2 regions of the Shewanella sp. WXL01 genome follow, and region 2 is predicted to be linked to the other one. Evidence: riboswitches for the same ligand, from Rfam matches in the RefSeq annotation. Region 2 holds a riboswitch; the other holds the start of a gene.
What was found. A riboswitch is a leader RNA that binds a small molecule or an ion and turns the genes downstream of it on or off. The one in region 2 is predicted to bind lysine.
Positions count from the first base shown of each region.

Region 1: another riboswitch for lysine. It lies ahead of lysC (lysine-sensitive aspartokinase 3); the one in region 2 lies ahead of G3R49_RS11195 (Na+/H+ antiporter NhaC family protein).

Region 1 covers NZ_JAAIKQ010000001.1:393,708-404,402, reverse strand. The annotation lists gene G3R49_RS01615 (site-2 protease family protein) at 170-1,324, shown strand; gene G3R49_RS01610 (succinylglutamate desuccinylase/aspartoacylase family protein) at 1,401-2,561, opposite strand; gene lysC (lysine-sensitive aspartokinase 3) at 2,609-3,982, opposite strand; lysine riboswitch at 4,116-4,291, opposite strand; gene G3R49_RS01600 (phosphatase PAP2 family protein) at 4,635-5,951, shown strand; gene G3R49_RS01595 (DUF3293 domain-containing protein) at 6,048-6,479, opposite strand; gene arcA (two-component system response regulator ArcA) at 7,127-7,843, shown strand; gene G3R49_RS01585 (S9 family peptidase) at 8,322-10,556, opposite strand.
Region 2 covers NZ_JAAIKQ010000003.1:566,240-576,934, forward strand. The annotation lists gene G3R49_RS11165 (DapH/DapD/GlmU-related protein) at 1-547, opposite strand, end outside; gene tsaA (tRNA (N6-threonylcarbamoyladenosine(37)-N6)-methyltransferase TrmO) at 591-1,340, opposite strand; gene rcsF (Rcs stress response system protein RcsF) at 1,520-1,912, opposite strand; gene G3R49_RS11180 (H-NS family nucleoid-associated regulatory protein) at 2,105-2,509, opposite strand; gene G3R49_RS11185 (electron transfer flavoprotein subunit beta/FixA family protein) at 2,945-3,694, shown strand; gene G3R49_RS11190 (FAD-binding protein) at 3,696-4,619, shown strand; lysine riboswitch at 4,706-4,905, shown strand; gene G3R49_RS11195 (Na+/H+ antiporter NhaC family protein) at 4,983-6,545, shown strand; gene G3R49_RS11200 (thymidine kinase) at 6,768-7,349, shown strand; gene G3R49_RS11205 (acyl-CoA dehydrogenase C-terminal domain-containing protein) at 7,424-9,214, opposite strand; gene G3R49_RS11210 (hypothetical protein) at 9,409-9,837, opposite strand; gene G3R49_RS11215 (TlpA disulfide reductase family protein) at 10,091-10,603, shown strand.

The DNA.
Region 1 (10,695 bases), on a different contig from region 2:
CTTTAGCTGGTTAGGCTATGCCCCTTTTAGGGGGCTCACACAAAGCCACCTTCTTTAGAAGGTGGTAATTTACAGACTAACACTTACAACCAACTTGATATTTATTGCTTATCAATGCGGTTCTGGCACAATCCGCCCTAAGTTATAAAAGGTAAACACAGCCAGCTTTATGGAACTATTAAACATCGAATGTCTTGGCAAAAAACTGCGTCTTGAAGGCTCAATGGCTGGTTGGCAACAGCTGTTTTGGGACAATCAATTAGTATCGCAAATTGATGCCGCTGCCAGCAGTGATGGGCCATTGGTGCATCAGTTTGAGCTCAAAATGCAGCAAACACTGACAAAGTCGCAAGAAAGCATACAATCCACAGCACAAGATGATGCGCAAAGCGAAGTACAAAATATACAAACCATTCAGGTTGTACTGACCAATCAAGTCATTTGGCAGCCCTTTGACCTCAAATATCAGCTAAGCGTAAATGAGCAAATTGTCACTGAGGGACAACGCAATACCAAAGACATTGAGCAACAAACACCGGAAATCACACCGAAAAAGGTCAACAAACTGAGTTTGTTGGGGCTAGCTTCACTCGGATTTAAATTGCTTAAGTCTGCTAAAGTCGTGAAAGCCTTACTAGCTGGCGCCTCGTTAGCCGCCTATTCTTGGCTATTTTCAATCGAGTTCGCTTTAGCGCTAATAGCCTGCTTGGTGGTACACGAATACGGTCACGTAAAAGCCATGAAGCATTTTGGCATGAAGACCAAAGGTATCTACCTTATTCCATTTATGGGAGGACTTGCCCTCAGCGATGAGCGGATCAACACCCGCTGGCAAGACGTGGTGATATCGATAATGGGGCCGACTTTTGGCCTGTTTATGTCACTAATATGCATGGTGGCATTTTGGTTTACTGACAATATCTTTTTCGCTGGATTAGCCAGTTTTAATGCACTGCTTAACCTATTTAACTTGTTGCCTATCTTACCTCTTGATGGTGGTCACATACTAAAAAGCATTAGCTTTTCAATGAACTCAGTCATCGGCCTGGTAATTTGTATTATTGCGGCGCTAGCAGGCGTTGCCATTAGCTACACGTTTGGCTTAGCCCTGCTTGGTTTCTTATTATTGATTGGTAGCTTAGAAATTGTGATGGAGTGGCAAACCCGCCATCAAAGCCATTTACTGCCATTAGATAGATATGGGCAAATTTTCTCAGCGGTTTGGTACATATTGACGGTCGCCGCCTTGGTGGGTGTTATCGCCTACTTTGCCAGCTACGGTGACGATATGCTTAGCTTACCGCTGCAAATTCTACGTAGCTAATAAACTGCACGATAATTATCAATAATGGCGCATCCAATGCGCCATTTTTTATACTCGAACTAGGCTGCCTCGCCAGCTAAAGCTCAAACACGTTGGTCATCACCTTATATAGCTCAGTACCTTGATGCACAGAGGCTGAGGCAAAGTGCAAAATAGGCACACAATCTACTGGCAAAGATACACTGGTGAGCGCATCCTCACGCCCGTAGCGCTCTACCCGTAAAAGCTGAGCTAATGGCTCACCTGCCGCTAACGGCTGACCAAGCTCCGCGCAGTATTCCACCATACCTGACTGAGGTGCGTGCAGTTTACGGTAATCCTTGAGATAACAGCCAAAGCGTGGCATGTCAGCTGGCGCAACTTTTTCAGCGATTACACCACGATGGCTCAAATAAGCCAAAATTCCCAAAGCGTCTTGCTTGGCATCTGCAAGGTCTATCCGCTCCTGACTAGCAAGCTCTAATGTGAACGCAGAAATTGCTACACCAGAGTCACTACTAAATTCACGCCCCTGAGCTTTGGCCGCTTCTGCTAAACACCACCATGGGCAAAAAGCAGCTTCATCCATCGCGCCACCAAATTCGTTGGGAATAACCAGTGTATAGGGAATAGAGAAAAACCTTGCTGCTTGTTTGTCATACTCTGGCGCATAAAGGTGTTTGCAGGACTTTGGCCCTGTGTGTAAGTCGAGCACAATATCCGCTTGATGCGCCATTTTCTGCAAGGTCACTGCCAGGCGATGCCCCGTTGAAATGCCCCAGCTATTATTCAAGCGCTCGTCACAAGATTCTGTCAAACGCGCTTTGAAAGCACTAATTAACTCAACTTCTGATAAGTGTTGATGCGCCAAATACCACGCCTCAATATCAAACTGATGATCCAGGTATTCACGGTTCCAGTTTACCCCGGTAATAGGGTCGAAACGCCCAAGGGTAAACTCACCACTTTTTTGATTAATCCCCAGCGGATTTGCCAGTGGTGCAAGCACTATTTTGCCTAACACTTGATACGACTCAAGTAGCTTGAGCAGTTGGTATATTACGGCATTCCCCTGCACCTCGGCGCCGTGCACATTCGCTTGAATATACACACTGGGTGCAGGCGAAACGTCAACGCCACCTTGCGTTTCCGGTACAAAGCGAGGTTCTTTGCTAGGCTCTATGCAAAAAAGCGGCGCCGTTAATGCGTGACCTGTCGCCAACTCGCCCAAATGTAATGATGTTTGTTGTATGTTCATCTAACCAATAACCTAAGAGTTCATCTACCTTTTGGACTAAATTCGCTTTATTCAAAAAGATTCTGATGTAGCGCGTTGACCACATCAGCGGCTTCTGACTCTGACACCAACACACAAAGATTATGTGGGCTAGCACCCTGACAGATCATGCGCACATTATGCGGTTCTAGCACCTGAAATACTCGACTACAAATACCCGCTGTTGACGCAATTTGATTACCAATAATCGCAACTAACGCCAGCTTGTCTTCTACTCTTACGCGGCAATGCTGCGATAATTCTTGCAACAAAGACTCACTTAGCAGGCCTTGACCACTTGAGTCAGAGCCAGTTTTATCTAGGGTGAGTGACACATTTACTTCTGAAGTGGTGATCAAATCGACCGAAATCTTATGGCGAGCTAGCGTAGCAAAAGTCTCGGCTAAGAAGCCTTGAGCATGGAGCATTTGCAAGCTATGAAGATTAAGCAGAGTTTGATCGCGTCTAAGCGCTACTGCACGATACACTGGCGCATCTTCAATTTGATGGCGAATCCAAGTACCACCTTGCTCCGGCGCTTTACTTGAGCCAACAAACACCTGAATTCGCTGTCTAACCGCGGGTAAAATGGTAGCAGGATGCAGCACTTTAGCACCAAAGGTTGCCATTTCAGCAGCTTCGTTGAAGCTGATTTCCGCAATAGGGCGAGCATTAGGAGCAAGTCTAGGGTCAGTGGTATAGATGCCCGCAACGTCAGTCCAAATCTCAACCGCATGCGCGTTAAGCGCTTCAGCTAGCAAGGCTGCAGAATAGTCACTGCCACCACGACCTAAAGTTGTGGTTTTACCTTGCTCGTCTGCACCAATAAACCCTTGGGTCACTATGATGTTATCGCTAAGTAGTGGCAGAAGCTTCGCCTTGGCAAGTGTCGCAATTTGCTCAATCTGTGGTTCAGCTTTTCCAAAATGACTATCGGTGCGCAACACCTGACGTACATCGAACGCCTGAGAAGGCTGATCTTTTTGTGCAATAACTGCCGAAAATAGAATAGATGAGCACTGCTCCCCCGTCGACAGCAACTCATCCATAATCGCTTTACTGCGGTTAAGCAGTAAAGACTCACTGAGCACTGCCATTTGACTTAATACCTGATCAATCTGCGCGGTAACTTCTTGCGGGCGATCAAGGCTATCAGCAATAGCATACTGCACCTTAGCAATATCTTTAAGCAGTGCTAGGCGGCGCTCGTCATTCACATTAGCCTGGGTTAGCTCCACCAGCAAGTTGGTGACACCACTTGACGCGCTCACCACAACCACACGGGTATTTGGATTAGCTAATACAATATCGGCGCAACGGCTCATCGCTTCGAAATCAGCAACAGAGGTACCGCCAAATTTGGCTACGACCAGATTTTCAACTTGATTAATTAAATTAGACACTAGCTAGCCTCCGCAACATTTGCAAAGCCAAGCGAATGATTTAGAAATAAATACATGATTACACTCCGAACTCACTACGTTCGAAGAGCCTGGTGCTAGGATAACGCACCCTTGAAGAAGGGAAACAGCAATCACCACCAGAAGCTCTCCACCAAAATACAGGTGACAATCGCCAGGATTCAGCCTAGACGCTCGATACAACGGATGCATCCCTTACGTTATATCTCGGCGTTAATCTCCCTCATAAGTCTTCATTGGAATGGTGCTTCCTCAAACTTACTACCTAGTTAACGCTCCTCTTCTGCGCCCCTCCAAGGAAGGGAAACGAAAAAGTACCAACTTTCACTTATTAAAGTCAACAGGCTCTAGTCAGATGAATAAAATTCATGCCCCAAAAAACTGTGACCAATAAGGCATTTAGTTGTAAAATAGCGATGCAAAACCGAAGGTTGTGCCATTAAGTGAAACGACTCCCAGCAATAACCTCTATGACTGTTAACGAATAGTGCCCTAGTTACATGGGTACCCCTAAACAAAGTAAGTTTGATTTAGCCATAACAGTTATCCGCACGTTTCGACTTATTGAAAAATGCTGTTTTAGCCTATAGTTGGTTAAATAAAATGCAATAAGTACTCAAAGGACTGTAAATAAATGAAAGCTAAACTTAGCCTCATCTCAAGTGCGATTATTCTAAGCCTGACTTCAACAACAGCCGTGGCCAAGAGTGAAATTCTAGAAGGCCAATCGGGTACGATCTCTGAAATCGGCGACGTAGTGCAAATTGCCCTACCTGCGGGTGCGTTAATAGGTAGTTTATGGATTGGCGATAAAGAAGGTGCCTGGCAGTTAACTAAAGGCGTTGCAACTACTTCGTTAATCACCCACACCATGAAGTTTGGCTACGGCAGACTTCGCCCAGATGGCACTGAAAGCAATTCTTTCCCTTCAGGTCACACCTCAGCAGCATTCTCTGGCGCTGCGTATATTCATCACAGATATGGCGATAAATGGGCACTACCTGCATACGCTGCAGCAAGTTTTGTCGGCGCAAGTCGCTTATGGGCAAATCGTCACTTTATGGACGACGTACTTGCCGGCGGCTCAATTGCAGTAATGACCAGCCTTTACTTTACCGACCCATATAATGCATCAGACCTTGTTGTTGTGCCTAGCTTTAGCGACGGCAACATGGGCTTAGCCGTAAGCTATACACCCGGTGCTAGCAAGAGTTTACCTAAGTACCAGCTAACTGATGATGGTTGGTCTGGGTCAGGAGCGCAAAAAGAGTTCCACCGCAGCTACAGTCTATTTATTGGTGGCTTTGACACTAGCAACAACTTTATTCAAGAAAATGGTAGCCCAAGCTTCAATCTCACTGACTTTAGTCAAGAAAGTGAGCCAAATACCTATGCTGCAGCTGAGCTTGAATGGGGCGTCGCCAAAGACCAATATCTACTCTTTAGCTTTAACCCAATTGAGTCACGCGACAAAACTACACTGGGCAAAGAGTTAAAATGGGCAGGTAAGTCATACTCTGCAGGAAGCGAAGTCATCTCAGCCTATAGTAACTGGTCTCTCACAGCTGATTATGTATTCGAGCTACTGAGCGATAGCGACTGGATTGTTGAACTTGGCGCCGGTGTAACTTTTGCTGCGCAAACTATCCGCTTGGATTACCCTGAAGGCAACAACCTAGGCGAAACATCAGATCTGTTCGTTGCGCCTGCGATTATCTTCAATGGTGGTTATAAGTTTACTGAGGACTTCTATCTAGACTTGCGCTACCGCGCATCGGGTTTATCTCAATATACTAGCCAGGCCTACTCTGTAGGTGTGACCTATCAAATTAACGATCGCTGGAGCGCGTCATTATTTAGAGGTGTGTTAGAGCAAGAGATTGATGGTGATGAGTATTATAACGATGCTGAATTCGATCATGGTGGCTTTGCAGTCACTTATGCTTTCTAGCAGCAAACCAGTCATATCTGTGTAACCGTACACAAACGTAAAAAGGATGCCTTGGGCATCCTTTTTGGTCTTCCAGCGTCACTCGCTAGAATACGACTAATCAAAATCTGGTAGTTCATTCACCAAGCGCTGCCTTGATGAAAACTTCCCCATACACACTTCAGGTAAATTCGCATCTGCACACGCCAGCAAAGTCAGTTGCCCTTTATCAACATAGTAAATCGCTAACTGATTAAATTGCCTACCCAATTCTAAGGCTTGCGGCTTGTCGACAAACACCGCCCAACTTTTTTCTCTGTGGCTAAGATCAGGAGATGCGCCATAAAGGGCACGATAGGGTTGCTTAGTTTGCTGAATGGTTCGTTGTAATTTGCGATCAAGCAGTCGATTTTGACAAGAAGTTAATTTATTACCAAACGGGTTACATGCGGTAATAATCGCAAATGAAAATTGATCAGAAAGGCGCTGAGTGAGCAAAAAATGTGTACTTTGATAAGCTTGCCACAAGAAAGAATCCACAGTTTCCATAGTCAAAATCTAGTCAATTAAGCCGAATTGAGTGTAGCAGAAAGATTTTAGTTCCGGTAGCGATGTGACGTCAGTCACAAGTTTAAAAATGTTAATTCCTCATATAATCAACACCTTATTGTTTATTAACCTTTTGTGTACGGTATTTGGTGGAAATTTGTTAACATTTTATTTGTTAACAAATGCCTAAAACGAGTACAATAATCATCACTAGCTAATTGAACATTCAATCCACTTTGTCACCACACTTTAGCTGACACTTATGAATGATTTTAATAGAAGCTAAGTTTACACCTGTTTATGTCATGTTCTACATTTAGAGAAACATTAAACTAAATGAAATAAACAAGTTGCCGGGGAACTTTGTGCTTTTACAGGTTTCCAATGTGACGAGGTGTTAACCCAGAATTTATTCGCATGTATCCTTTTTTCGTCAACATAGATGTTGCTCATAGCAGACATGCGAATCACTGACTTATAAAAACCGAGCTGTCAGTGGCCAATGCGAGTGTTTAATATCAAGGCAGACACGCTTAAACACCAATAAATATGAAGATACGGCGCACTTATTTACAGGGAGCAAGTGACGCTTAGCCCTAGCAATTATGAAAGCTAGACTATGACTTTATTAATTTAGGTAATTTAATATGCAAAACCCGCACATTCTTATTGTTGAAGATGAAGCCGTAACTCGTAACACCCTGCGTAGCATTTTTGAAGCTGAAGGTTATGTTGTAGTTGAAGCAAACGACGGCGCAGAAATGCACAAAGCGATGCAAGAGAACAAAATCAACCTAGTAGTAATGGACATCAACCTGCCTGGTAAGAATGGTCTACTACTAGCGCGTGAACTTCGTGAAATCAACAACATCGGCCTTATCTTCCTAACAGGCCGCGACAACGAAGTCGACAAGATCCTTGGTCTTGAAATCGGTGCTGATGACTACATCACTAAGCCATTCAACCCACGTGAACTAACCATCCGTGCTCGTAACCTATTAACTCGCGTTAACAGCACTGGTGCAGAAGCTGAAGAGAAAGGTAGCGTTGAATACTACCGCTTCAATGGTTGGAGCTTAGAAATCAACAGCCGTTCTCTAGTTAGCCCACAAGGTGAGTCTTACAAGCTACCACGCAGTGAATTCCGCGCGATGCTTCACTTTGTTGAGAACCCAGGCAAAATCTTAACTCGTGCTGACCTACTAATGAAGATGACTGGTCGCGAGCTTAAGCCGCACGACCGTACAGTTGACGTAACTATCCGTCGTATCCGTAAGCACTTCGAAAGCCTAGCGGACACGCCAGAAATCATCGCAACTATCCACGGTGAAGGCTACCGTTTCTGTGGTAACCTAGAAGATTAATACTTCTGAGCTAAGAGAAGACTAATTCTTCTAAGCGAAAAAATTTGAAAACCAGACCTCAGGGTCTGGTTTTTTTATGTTTGGCTTCGGAGTCTTGTTTGAAAGTGCACAATTGTATAAAACACAGCACAAAGCTGCGTATTAATCTAGTCTCTCTAAACCTAGGGCGAGCTCGTGAACATTTATCACGTATTTTCCTGTGGGATTAATGAGCTTTGAGTAAGCAAGCCTCTTTAGCAGGGATGCTAAAGCGGAGCCATCAGGGATGATTTTACGGCGTCTTGCGCAATCAAAGTTCATTAACTCTTAGTACATGATTGATAATCAATCACTCACTCATACGCTCGCCCTGTCCATAACCCCCAGCTAACTTGCGACTGCCAATAGAAAATGCCAGATGATAGGCGACTATCCACACACTACAGGCAAAAGAAAGCCAGCACTGTGGCTGGCTCTCTCAGCTGAAGAATAAAACGAATTAGTTCTTCAATTGGCTATCTAGAAATGCCGCCAAAGACTTATATAAATGGTTACGCACTTTCTCACCGCGCATCGAGTGCTTAGAGCCAGGGTAATCCATCATTTGGAATAACTTACCGTCATCTTGCAGCGCTTTATACACACGGGTACTGTTTTCAAACAATACGTTGTCATCAGCCATACCGTGATACATCAACAAACCAGACTTATAGCCGCCAACATAAGGCATCACGCTGCTGGCGTCATAACCAGCTTTGTTGGTTTCTGGGTGCCCCATATAACGCTCAGTGTAATGCGTATCGTATAAACGCCAATCAGTTACTGGCGCACCAGAGATAGCCGCTTTAAAGTAATCTGGCGCTTTGAACTGGCTCAATAATGCCATGTAACCACCATAGCTGTGACCATAAATAGCGATATTGTCACCATCAACAAAAGGTAAGCTGCGTAGGTAATCAACACCGACCATTTGATCGCGCACCTCGGCTTCACCCATGTTTTGATAAATCACATATTCAAACTGAGTGCCACGATTTGCTGAGCCGCGGTTATCTAGCTGAAATACCACATAGCCGTTTTGCAATAGATACTGACTAAAGTAATCAGCCTCACTCCAGCTGTTAGTTACGGTTTGCGCATGGGGGCCACCGTATACACGCACCAGCACAGGGTATTGCTTGGTTGAGTCAAAATCTGTTGGTTTAAATAAGCGGTATTGCAACGTTTGACCATCATCAGCACTCAACGTACCAAACTCAGGCATTTGCCAAAGGCCTGCATGAGCATATAGCGGATGATCTTTATCTAATTGGTTTTGCTCAACCCAGGCAATATGCTGACCATTTTGCTGATGCAGGCTCACCTGTGGAGGTTGCATTAAGCTGCTGAAATGATCGATATAAACCGGCTTGTTATGGGCAAATACTGCGTTGTGCATACCCGCACGAAACGACAGTTTCTCTATACTATCTGCGCCTTGCTTAAGGTTTACTCGGTAAATATGGCGCTCTACGACACTGTCTTTACGACCAGTGAAGTACACCCAGCCACTAGCTTCATCAACATACTCTAGGGCATCAACCGCCCAGTCACCTGTAGTCAATTGAGTAAGCTTGTTGCCATTGTCTTCAACTAGATAAAGGTGCTTAAAGCCACTGCGCTCAGAGCCCCAAATAAAGCCTGCTTGCTGTTTTAAGAAGTGCAAATCGTCATTGATATTAACCCAGGCTTTGCTGCGCTCTTCAATCACTACCTTGGAGCTTTTATTATCAAGATCAGCGATACGCAGATCTAACGCTTGCTGACTTCGATTTTGCCACTGGTAAGATAAATGTTTGCTATCTGGCAGCCACTTAACCCTTGGTAGATAAATGTCTTTATCTTTACCTAAGTCAATCCAATCAAGTTTATTAGAGCTTAGGTTAATCACCCCAAGCTCAATCTCGACATTAGCTTTACCAGCATAAGGGTAACGCTGCTCAGTAAGCTTAATGCCATCAGCGTAAATCTCATTACGGGTAACCAGCTCAACGCCTGATTCGTCAATACGGGTAAAGGCAATCTTGGTTTCATCTGGCGACCACCAGTACCCTGTCATGCGATCCATTTCTTCCTGAGCCACAAACTCAGCCATGCCATATTTAATTGCACCGCCACCGTCCGTGGTTAACGCTTTAAGCTTGCCTGTCTCTAGCGACAACAAGTAGATGTTCTGCTCGCGAATAAACGAAACATAATGGCCTTTTGGCGATAAACGCGCATCAGTCGCAAAGCCGTCACCAATATCAAGTTTGCGCACTTGATTATTTGCCACTTGATACAAATAAAGCTGCCCAGATGCTGGAATTAAAATCGCCTGACTGTCTTCAGACCAAAAGTACTCCATGATCCCTTGACCATAGATGCGCTGACGCTCTCGGCGGGCTTTTTCTTCATCGGACAACTCACCACTAGCTAGCTTGTCCGCATCAATCAGCACACTGCGCTCACCAGTGGCAATATCTAGCTGCCATAAATCATAAAAGCTTTGATTATCATCGCGACCAGCTAGATAAGTGACACGGCTACCATCTGGCGACATTTGCAAGCCACGAGGGCTGGCACCTGCAAGCGCTGGCGATTGATGAATACGCTCAATCGTTAATGGCGTATTATCGCCTGTAAGCGCAGTTAATGGTGCTGTAGTCGAATACTGGCTAGTTACACTAGATTGAGATTGAACAGATTGAGACATATCAAGACCCACCTTAGATTGAGATGGCGCAACTGAAGCACTCTGACACCCGCCCGTTAAAGCCAGTGCCACGGTCAAAGCGAGAGGAGTTAGCAGCTTGGTCTTAGCCTTCCCTCGTTTCCATGAAGTTATCATTATT
Region 2 (10,695 bases):
CGACATCTTTAGTCACAACTGCGCCCATGCCGATAACCGCTTGGTTACCGATTGTCACGCCATCGACGATACCGGCTTGCGCACCAACCCAAACATCTTCACCTATGGTGATGCCTTTTGAGCTGACTGGTTGTTGATAAATAGGAGCATCGACACTCATGCCGTGATTGAAGGCATAAATGGTGACATTATTGGCAATGCGAGTGCGATTACCTATGGTGATACCTACTCGGCCGCCATCAATACTGCAGCCATGATTAATCGCGACTTCATCGCCGATATTAATCGGACCATGGATAAAGCTGTCTGCGGCAATCATGCATTTAGAGCCAATTGTGATGTCGCGTCCAGGTTCGGCAAATAGGTTTGCTTCTGGGGCGATAAAGCAATTGTCGCCAATTGAGACTGTTTCGAGCGCACTTAATTGCTGCTGAATTCCTTCTTGCCAAGGTTTTGCCCAAGCAAAATGCTTAGGCTTTAGGTTGAAGTAAAGCCATGGCATATAAGATAAGCGTTTTTTATGCTGGGTTTGGTAGTCAATGGTCATTTGCATTTATTGATAGAATTTAGGTCTTTCTAAATTATAGTGCTTATTGATGCTCTTTATTGTCGATAACTTTGCTACTCACGAGCTGTTCAACAACTATAATATTGTCGATAACACGCCAAAATATATCGCGGTCATATAATGCCAGTTGATAGAGTTTTGGGTCTACTTTAGCTTTTTTGTAGGCAGGCCTTGGATCTTGGGACAATACTCCTTCAATAAGCAGCTTAAACTGATCGACATGTTCATGTTTAGCTTCGTATTGGCTAATTTGTATTAAAGCTTGCTCGCTAAATTCAACACTAATTAACTCAGGTTTTTCTTGTGCCATTCCGCCTTTGGCATCGCTGATTGCATCAGAAAAAGGGATATAAGGTTTGATATCAATAATTGGTGTTTTATCAACCAAGTCCATACCTGATATTTCTAGTCTAATTTTGCCATCTTGCTGAATTACTCGGTGCAGTTTAACAACTGATTGACCTAAGCCATTTGGGCGAAATGTAGCACGAGTAGCGAATACACCTAACTTTTCATTACCGCCTAAGCGAGGTGGGCGTACAGTTGTTTTCCAACCTTGAGCTAAGTTTTCATGAAAACTAAATACTAACCAAAGGTGCGAATATTGCTCAATACCTCTTACACAGTCGATATTATTAAACTCACCAACAAGTTCTATATATCCTTTGGTATCGACTAAACCGGGTTGACGTGGGATGCCAAATTTTTGTTTGTATGGTGTACGGCAAATTGCAACGGCCGAGATTAGGTTTGAGAAACTAGAAGTAGACATAATCGAAACTAAATTAATACAGTATGGAGTAGGGAGGCGCGGTATTTACTATGATGGCGAAGGTGTCAGCGCTATCAAACATTATTTAAAAACGATGTGATAGCGCATTTTACTTAACTGAGATAGCAAGATATAAATTTAGCTGCCAATTTTGCCAAACTCAGGTTTGTCACCTTATATTAGTTGTTATTCTGCAATTTAATTGCTTTGCCGACACATAATGCTTGTGATTGACAGCTAGAATCTGGCTCATCAATGACGTGACAGTTTTGAATGAGCAACCCGTTTGCCCCCATGTCTGCTGCATTACGTCTTGCTTCAGTCCTTGCCTGTGCTTTGTCCGCAGGAGCATCATTAACCGTTTGTTGGCAAGCCTGGCCTTGAACTAAGCCCAATATTTCATAACTTTGTCTAGGCTGTACGCCTTTATCAAATAGTGTCACTTCGCCTGGTTTGAAGTACTCGTCGATAGCCTGGCTGTCTAGATTACTATTGAAGGTGTATTCACCTGCACACCCTGATAATAGAGCTAAGCTAGCGAGAATTGATAAACTTGATTGAGGCTTAAACATAGGTAGTTGCCGCTCATTTGAGTTAGTTAGTTAAGTTTACTCACTATAGGGTAGCAAGCAAAGTGCTTTACTGCAGACTTAAACAATAAATTGCAAAAAATTGTCCACAAAAAAGGCTGAGATACCTCAGCCTTTTGCATGTGCTTGCTTGTGACAACAAGCGCTAAACTGCGTAATGATGTACGACGCTGTTTATGCCATTCCTGGAATTAAAAAATCATCCATTGATTTACCGGCATCTACTTCATTTTTAAATACAGTAGGCATACGACCTTGACCAGTCCAAGTAATTAACTCACCGTCTACGGTAATTTGATACTTAGCTGGGCGTGGTGCACGCTTTTTAGGTGCAGGCTTGGTAGCCGATGCATCTAAATCTTCAATTGATAAACCGCTTTCTTCAATCTGAGCTAAAATTTCAGCAATACGTGCATCACGCGCTGCATTTGCTTCTGCTTTAGCTTTCTCTTCAGCTTCACGGTCGTCAATGATTTTATTTAGTTTGGTGGCTACGTCGCGTAAATCTTCTAGAGCTAGGTCTTTAACTGCAGCTTTAAAACGACGGCCATGGGTTAACACGCTAATAAAATCACTCATTGCTACTATCCTAATTATTTAAAAAGGGAGATTTGATAATTCATTTTAATTATAGATTTTTAAAAGTGAAGCCTAGTTCGTGACGATGAAGACTGTGAACTAACTTACACTTTTAACTAACAGGTTTGCGGACTTTTTATTGCGAATTACAACGAGCAAAAAATAACGCAGACGCTTGAATTGCTAATAATAGAAATAAAATTTGTTACTGGCAAATTATAAAATATAAATAAGTGTAAATTTTTCTAGTTCCGTCAAAAATATCATAAATGTGTGCATGTCAAATTTGATTGCCAAAACGGGTAATTAAAAAGTGTTAAACAAGCGTTTGAATTGCATTGACGTTAACGTCAACAGGAAGTAGAGTTGAGCTAACTTGCATTGGCATAGGCCAATGTGTCGTCCACATACATGAAGGTGTAGGAAGGAACCCCTATGAAAGTATTGGTGCCAGTAAAGCGCGTCGTTGATGCCAATGTGAAGGTCAGGGTAAAAGCTGATAACACAAACGTAGACACAGCAAACCTAAAGATGGCGTTGAACCCATTTTGTGAGATTGCAGTAGAAGAAGCGGTACGCTTGCAAGAAGCAGGTAAGGCCACTGAAGTTGTTGTTGTGAGTGTCGGTACTAAAGCAGTGCATGAGCAACTACGTACAGCAATGGCATTAGGTGCAGATCGTGCAATTCATGTTGAGACTGATGAAGAATTAGTGCCGCTATCAATTGCCAAAATTTTGCATGCTGTGCAACAAAAAGAGCAAGCAGATATTGTATTGCTAGGTAAGCAGTCTATTGATGGCGACAATAACCAAACAGGCCAAATGCTAGCTGCGCTGGCTGATATGCCTCAGGCTACGTTTGCTTCTGAAGTAAACGTAGAAGATGGCAAACTAACCGTCACTCGTGAAGTTGACGGTGGTTTGCAAACATTGGCGATGCCATTACCAGCAGTTGTTACTGCTGACCTTCGCTTAAACGAACCTCGCTACGCTAAGTTACCAAACATTATGAAGGCTAAGCGTAAGCCACTTGAAACTGTCACCATTGATGACTTGGGTGTAACCCTTAAAGTGCATCAAGAGGTGGTAAAAGTTACGCCGCCAACAGAGCGTCAAGCGGGCATCATGGTGTCTTCAGCAGAAGAGCTAGTTGAGAAGTTAAAGAACGAAGCGAAGGTGATTTAGTATGACTATTCTAGTATTAGCTGAACATGATAATCAGCAATTAAAAACCGATACCGCTAAAGTCGTTAGCGCAGCAAAAGCCATTGGTGGTGACATTCACCTACTGGTTGCTGGTGAAAACTGTGGCGCAGTTGTTGATAGTGCCAAGCAACTTGATGGCGTTGCTAAAGTACTGGTTGCCGACGCTGGCGCTTATGGTGCACAGCTTGCTGAAAACCTATCAAAACTTGTTAATGACCTAAGTGGCGACTACTCACACATTTTGGCTGCAGCTTCAAGTGTGGGTAAAGCAACCTTACCTCGCGTAGCAGCGCTTGCTGATGTAGCGCAAATTTCTGAAATCATTGAAGTGGTTGATGCCGATACGTTTGTACGCCCAATTTATGCGGGTAATGCATTAGCGACGGTGAAAAGCTTAGATGACAAGAAAGTTATTACGGTTCGCTCTAGTGCATTTGATGCAGTAGCAGCAACAGGTAATGCAGATGTAGCTGAGCTTACGCAAGTCATTGAAGCTAAAACTGAGTTTGTATCGCAAAGCCTAACTGAATCAGAGCGTCCAGAGCTCGGTAATGCTGGCATTATTGTATCGGGTGGTCGCGGCATGGGCAGTGGTGAGAATTTTGCCATCCTTGAGCAACTTGCCGATAAACTTGGCGCTGCGGTTGGTGCATCTCGCGCGGCTGTTGATGCAGGCTTTGTACCGAATGATTTACAGGTTGGTCAAACCGGTAAGATCGTTGCTCCAGAGCTATATATCGCCGTTGGTATCTCAGGTGCTATCCAGCATCTAGCCGGTATGAAGGATTCGAAAGTGATTGTTGCAATCAACAAAGATCCAGAAGCGCCTATCTTCCAGGTTGCTGACTACGGCCTAGAAGCAGACTTGTTTGACGCCGTGCCTGCGCTCAATAACTTGATCTAAAACTTGATCTGAATCACACTAAGCGGCTCTGGGGTGGCATCCCCATAGCCGCTTATGTTTTTATGTGCCCGCGTTTTTCACAAACGCCCTTTAGTAGAGGAGCATTAAATATCAGTAGTGGTCGTTAGGGTGATGCCTGTGAGCTACCACGAAAGGATTTGGTGCCGAAGTAGTTAGTTTTATCGCAAACAGCTGCTGGTGTTGTTACCGAACAGGTACTGCACTGCCATAGTATTGTTTTGTCGGGATGACAAAACTGATTTTACTATGGAGCGCTACTGAGAGGACAGGTGTTCCTAGGTATGACCTTACCTTGCACCGGTTCAGTCGCCCTCCATTCGTACTTACACGAAGAAAATAATAATGAATTTAATCAACTATGCTGACTCAGCATTGTCTTTATTGCCGCCTGCTGTTGCGATTGTACTTGCTGTATTTACTCGAAAAGTACTGCTTTCACTAGGTGTGGGGATAATTATTGGCGCACTGCTACTTACCGACTTTAATCTCGCAAATACCGCCAGCTTTATCGGCGATACCGCCACTGGCCTAGTTTGGGATGATGGTGCACTTAATGCCTGGAACCTAAACATTCTTGGATTTCTCGTTTTACTTGGCATGATCACTGCGCTTATTAGTGTTAGTGGCAGCTCACGAGCCTTTGCGGATTGGGCAAAGGAGCGCATTCGCAACAAACGTGATGCTAAGCTGATGACAATGGTGCTTGGTTGTGCGGTATTTATTGATGATTATTTCAATAGTCTGGTAGTTGGCTCTATTTCACGCCCAATTACCGACCGCTACCATATCTCACGTGCCAAGTTAGCTTATTTACTTGATTCAACGGCTGCACCAGTTTGTGTGATTTCACCTATCTCGAGCTGGGGTGCTTACATCATTGCACTTATTGGCGGTATTCTTACTGCCCACGGTTTTGCTGATACTGGTCACTTGACCATTTTCATGCAAATGATCCCAATGAACTTCTACGCTATTTTTGCGTTGCTGTTATTACTGTGTGTAGCTATGTTCACTTTAGATGTTGGTCCAATGCGCCAGCATGAGCAAAACGCCCAAAAAGGTGAATTGTACGATGAGTCGAAGGGCATGCCGCCAGGGGCGACTGCTGATTTACCTGAAGCGGATACAGGTAAAATTTCTGGTCTGTTCGTGCCGATTTTAGTACTGATTGCGGCCACTGTATTTTTCATGATTTCAAGCGGCGCAGACGCGTTAGCGGCTGACAATAAACCATTTTCAGTATTAGGTGCGTTCGAGAATACTGATGTCGCTCAGTCACTGCTTTATGGTGGGTTAGTTGGCTTTGTGGTGACCTTCATTTTGGCATTTGTGCAGAAGGTAGCATTCAACATGATTGCCAAAGGTATGTTGATGGGCGCTAAGTCGATGCTGCCAGCTATTTACATCTTACTTTTTGCTTGGTCTATTGCTGGTGTAATTGGTCAATTAGAAACGGGTAAGTACATGGCAAGCCTTGCTACTGGTAATATCCCGTTTGAATTACTGCCGGCCGTACTATTTTTACTAGCAGGTTTAACGGCTTTTTCTACCGGTACTAGCTGGGGTACTTTCGGTATTATGTTGCCAATCGCTGCGGATATGGCGATGGGAAGCGACAGTACTATGATGTTACCAATGCTCTCAGCTGTGCTTGCTGGTGCTGTATTTGGCGATCATTGCTCACCAATCTCAGACACCACGATTTTGTCATCCACCGGTGCAAGTTGTCATCACTTAGACCATGTATGGACTCAGTTGCCGTACGCTGTGATAGTCGCGCTAATCAGTATTGCGGGTTATATCGTGCTTGGCTTTACTTCGTCAGTGCTATTTGGCCTAGCGACTGCCAGTGTGTTATTTGTGATTAGTGTATTGGTGCTTAAAGCCAAATCTAATGCTCAGTAGCGGCTAGTTGTCTTCAGAAAAAAAACCGCGATTTTCGCGGTTTTTTCGTTTCAAATGAAGCTACTCTCGCCAATCATTTAACCTGCTATGCTGCTAGTCCAGTGCATGCAGGCCGTTAAGGCGCGCGGTTAGTTAACCGAAACTGAGAAAATGATCCACCGCAATGCCTTTTGCTGTCCGCTTGGGTATAATCAAGCGCAAAATATAAAAAGGGTCTTGGTTTTGGCACAGTTGTACTTCTATTATTCGGCAATGAATGCCGGCAAATCGACTTCATTATTACAGTCTTCTTATAACTACCGTGAACGCGGTATGAACACCTTAGTAATGACCGCATCAATTGATGATCGTTACGGTCAGGGCAAGGTTTCATCACGTATTGGTATTCAAACCGATGCGCAAGTCTTTGGTGACAAAGACAATCTAATTGACTTAGTCGCCACCGCAAAAGCGGCGCAAGATATCCACTGCGTATTAGTTGATGAGTGTCAGTTTTTAAGTAAAGAGCAAGTTCGCCAATTAACCCATGTGGTCGACAACTTTGATATTCCTGTACTGTGCTATGGCCTAAGAACTGACTTTCAGGGCGAACTTTTCGTTGGCAGTCAGTATCTTCTTGCGTGGGCTGACAAATTAGTTGAGCTTAAAACCATTTGTCATTGCGGCCGTAAGGCCAACATGGTGGTGCGCCTTGATGAGACGGGTAAGCCAATGAAAGAAGGTGAGCAGGTTGCCATTGGCGGTAACGAAAGTTACGAGTCAGTATGCCGCAAGCATTTTAGAGAAACCCTGTGGGATGCGTAACTGCAATTTACAAGCCGAATAATTAAAAAAAACAGCTTCCGAGGAAGCTGTTTTTTTATTGATAAAGCTAGCGGCTAGAACAGCTCATCTTCAAACTCGACGATATCCTGGCTGCTGGCTTCGATTTGTCTTGCTAGGCTGCCTGTCTGTACAGCCCAGTAACCCATGTAAAACTTGGCTGTTTTAAGCTTTTCTTGATAGAAAGCAGTATCGTCGCTACCGTTGGCTAGCGCCTCAAGTGAGGTTGCCGCCATCCTTGCCCACATCCAGGCTAACGATGTGATCCCTAAAATTTGCATATAGGCCATTGATGCCGCACCAATCAAATCTGGGTTGGTTTGTGCCGCTTTCACTATGTAACCGGTTGCACGTTCAAGGTCTGCTGCCGCTTTCATCAAACCGCCAATGAATGGCTGCATCTCATCATTTCCCGCATGCTGCTCAATAAAGCTTTTCACCATTTCTGACCAGGCCATTAAAGCTGCGCCTTTATCTGATAATAGTTTACGGCCAACAAGATCCAGCGCTTGTACACCGTTAGTGCCTTCATAAATCATGGCAATGCGGCAATCGCGTACGAATTGTTCCATTCCCCATTCATTAATATAACCGTGACCACCAAAGACCTGCTGAGCATCGACACAGGCCTTAAAGCCCTGATCGGTAACAAAGCCCTTAACGATTGGAGTGAATAGGGCGGCAATGGCATGCGCTTGTTTTGCCTTGACGGTATCGACATTGCGCTCAGCTTGGTCAAGCCATAGCGCTTGTTGACCCATTAATGCGCGCGCACCTTGGTTAAGTGCTTTTTGTGATAACAACATGCGGCGCACATCACCATGAACCAAAATTGAATCAGCTTTTTGCTCGGTTTGTTTTGCGCCGCTCAACGCACGGCCTTGGATACGCTCTTTAGCGTAAGTAAGGGCATTCTGATAGGCAATTTCTGATAGTCCAAGGCCTTGTATACCCACACCTAAACGAGCTTGGTTCATCATGGTAAACATGGCGCGCAGTCCTTGATGAGGTTCGCCAATCAACTCACCTTTGGCATTATCAAACACCATGACACAAGTCGAGTTACCGTGGATCCCCATTTTATGCTCAAGCGCGGCAGCATGTAAGGTATTGGCTTCACCTAAGCTGCCATCACCATTAACCATGATTTTAGGCACAGCAAATAGCGAGATACCTTTTACGCCCTCGGGTGCGTCTGGCAGTTTGGCAAGCACTAGGTGAACGATATTTTCTGCAAGGTCATGATCGCCAGATGAAATAAAGATTTTCTCGCCGCTAATGGCGAACAACCCGTCTTCTACAGGCTCAGCTTTAGTGCGAAGTAAAGCCAAGTCGGTGCCTGCGTGAGATTCAGTGAGGTTCATGGTGCCAGTCCACTCACCACTGACCAGTTTAGGTAGGTACTTGTTTTTTAGCTCATCGCTACCATGGGCATGGATTGCGGCGTAAGCGCCATGTGTTAACCCAGGATACATGGCAAAAGCCATATTAGTTGATGATTTCATCTCAGTGGCAAATACACCCACGACTTCAGGCAGGCCTTGTCCTCCGTATTCAACGTCACAGGTGAGGGTGGCCCAGCCATTATCAACGTATTGCTGATACGCATCGATAAAACCATCCGGCGTGATGACTTTTCCATCTTCTAGTTTGCAGCCCTGCAGATCGCCGCTAGCATTGAGAGGTAGCATCACTTCTGTGGTGAAGTCTGCAACGCCTTGTAAGATGGCATCAACTAGTTCACTATCAAATTCATCAAATCCTTTGAGGTCTGTGTACTGATAAACATTGAGCAGTTCATTGAGAATAAATTGATAGTCGCGAATGGGTGCTTGATATGTAGGCATAGCTGCTGTCCTTAGTTGTTTGTCCTTGCGTGCTTTGCGCATGAGTTCGTTATTATGCAGTGGTTAATCTTGTTCAAGCATTAACCATAGTCATTACTGTACTTAAGTTTGTTAATAAAAACAGCCGTTTTTTGCTAAACATAGAGTAGAAATATATTCTTTAAATTTCATTTACTTATCTTTGGATTCAAACGCTAGTTTAAATCCTTGAGTAATGCCCTGACTTCCACTCTCACTTGATCAATTTGCGCAACAATCTCATTGGTTGATTGTTGTTGCTGTTGGTAGCTTTGCCAATGTTGTTGCCATGTTTGTTTTAGCTGTTTTGTACTATTTTGTACGCTAGGTGTGGTGATCAGGCTCAAGTCATTAATGAGCCCCACTTTTACCCAGCCTTTACGAGGTGAGCCTAGCTTGCTGTCTTGGTCGTAATGACCTGCATAAATGATGAGTTCTAATTCAGAGAGTTGCAGCAACATCTCAAAACTGGCATCGCGAATATTGGCATTGTGCTCAGAGGCTTGCATGCGCCAGACGTTATAGCTAAAGCCGATTAGCGCAAACAAAAGGCTAGATATCGCAGTTAGTTGCACCAGCTTTAAACGTTGGGAATAGGTAGACATACGGAGCCTCCTGTGTGTTGAAAGGCTTGCTAAGGCAAGGCTTAAGCGCAGTAGATAAAGGCTTATGCCTTAGTTATTGCTATTTACTGTTAACTGTAGCAAATGGATGGCAGTTTCCCTTGGTTATCATGCTTTCGGGTTAATTTGCTGTGAGTTTTTAATTTAGGTTTGTTTTTGCTGAATACAAACGTTAACTCGTCAGGTCTGTTATTGGTAACTAGTATCCAGTCGCTAACAAATGAAGAGAACTCTTATGCCAAATTACATCAAACTGACGTTATTGATTTTAGTTGTATCTTTTAGCGCCTTAATTGGGCTATCTAAGCATGCGCAGTCAGCTGCGAGTAATGGCACCAAGGCACCTGATTTTCAGTTAGCAAATGCTGAGGGTGAAATTGTGTCGTTGATGCAATTTAAGGGGCGTCCTATGGTGATCCACTTTTGGGCCACCTGGTGCCCTTATTGTAAAAAACTGCAGCCCGGGTTAGAGCAATTACGCCTGCAGCATAAAGACACTGACTTAGTTATGCTGGGGATCAGTATTCGCGAAGATAAAGGGGCACAGCCTGCGAAAGTGCTGAGTGATCGCGGCATCGAGTTTATGACTTTGCTAGAGGGAGAGGAGGTTGCCGATACCTATGAGGTGCGCGGCACGCCAACCACGGTATTTATTAATCGTGACGGCGAGATAATTTGGAAAACCAACATATCAGACCCTAACGACCCTAACCTAGCCAAAGCTGTGGAGTTTTTATTGCGCGAATAGCGAGTGTAGTACCAAGCGTGCAACAGTAATTGCGTTGCTAACAGGCCTGAATTCAACTCCGAAGTGCAACTGTGAGCAAATAAAAAGGCAGG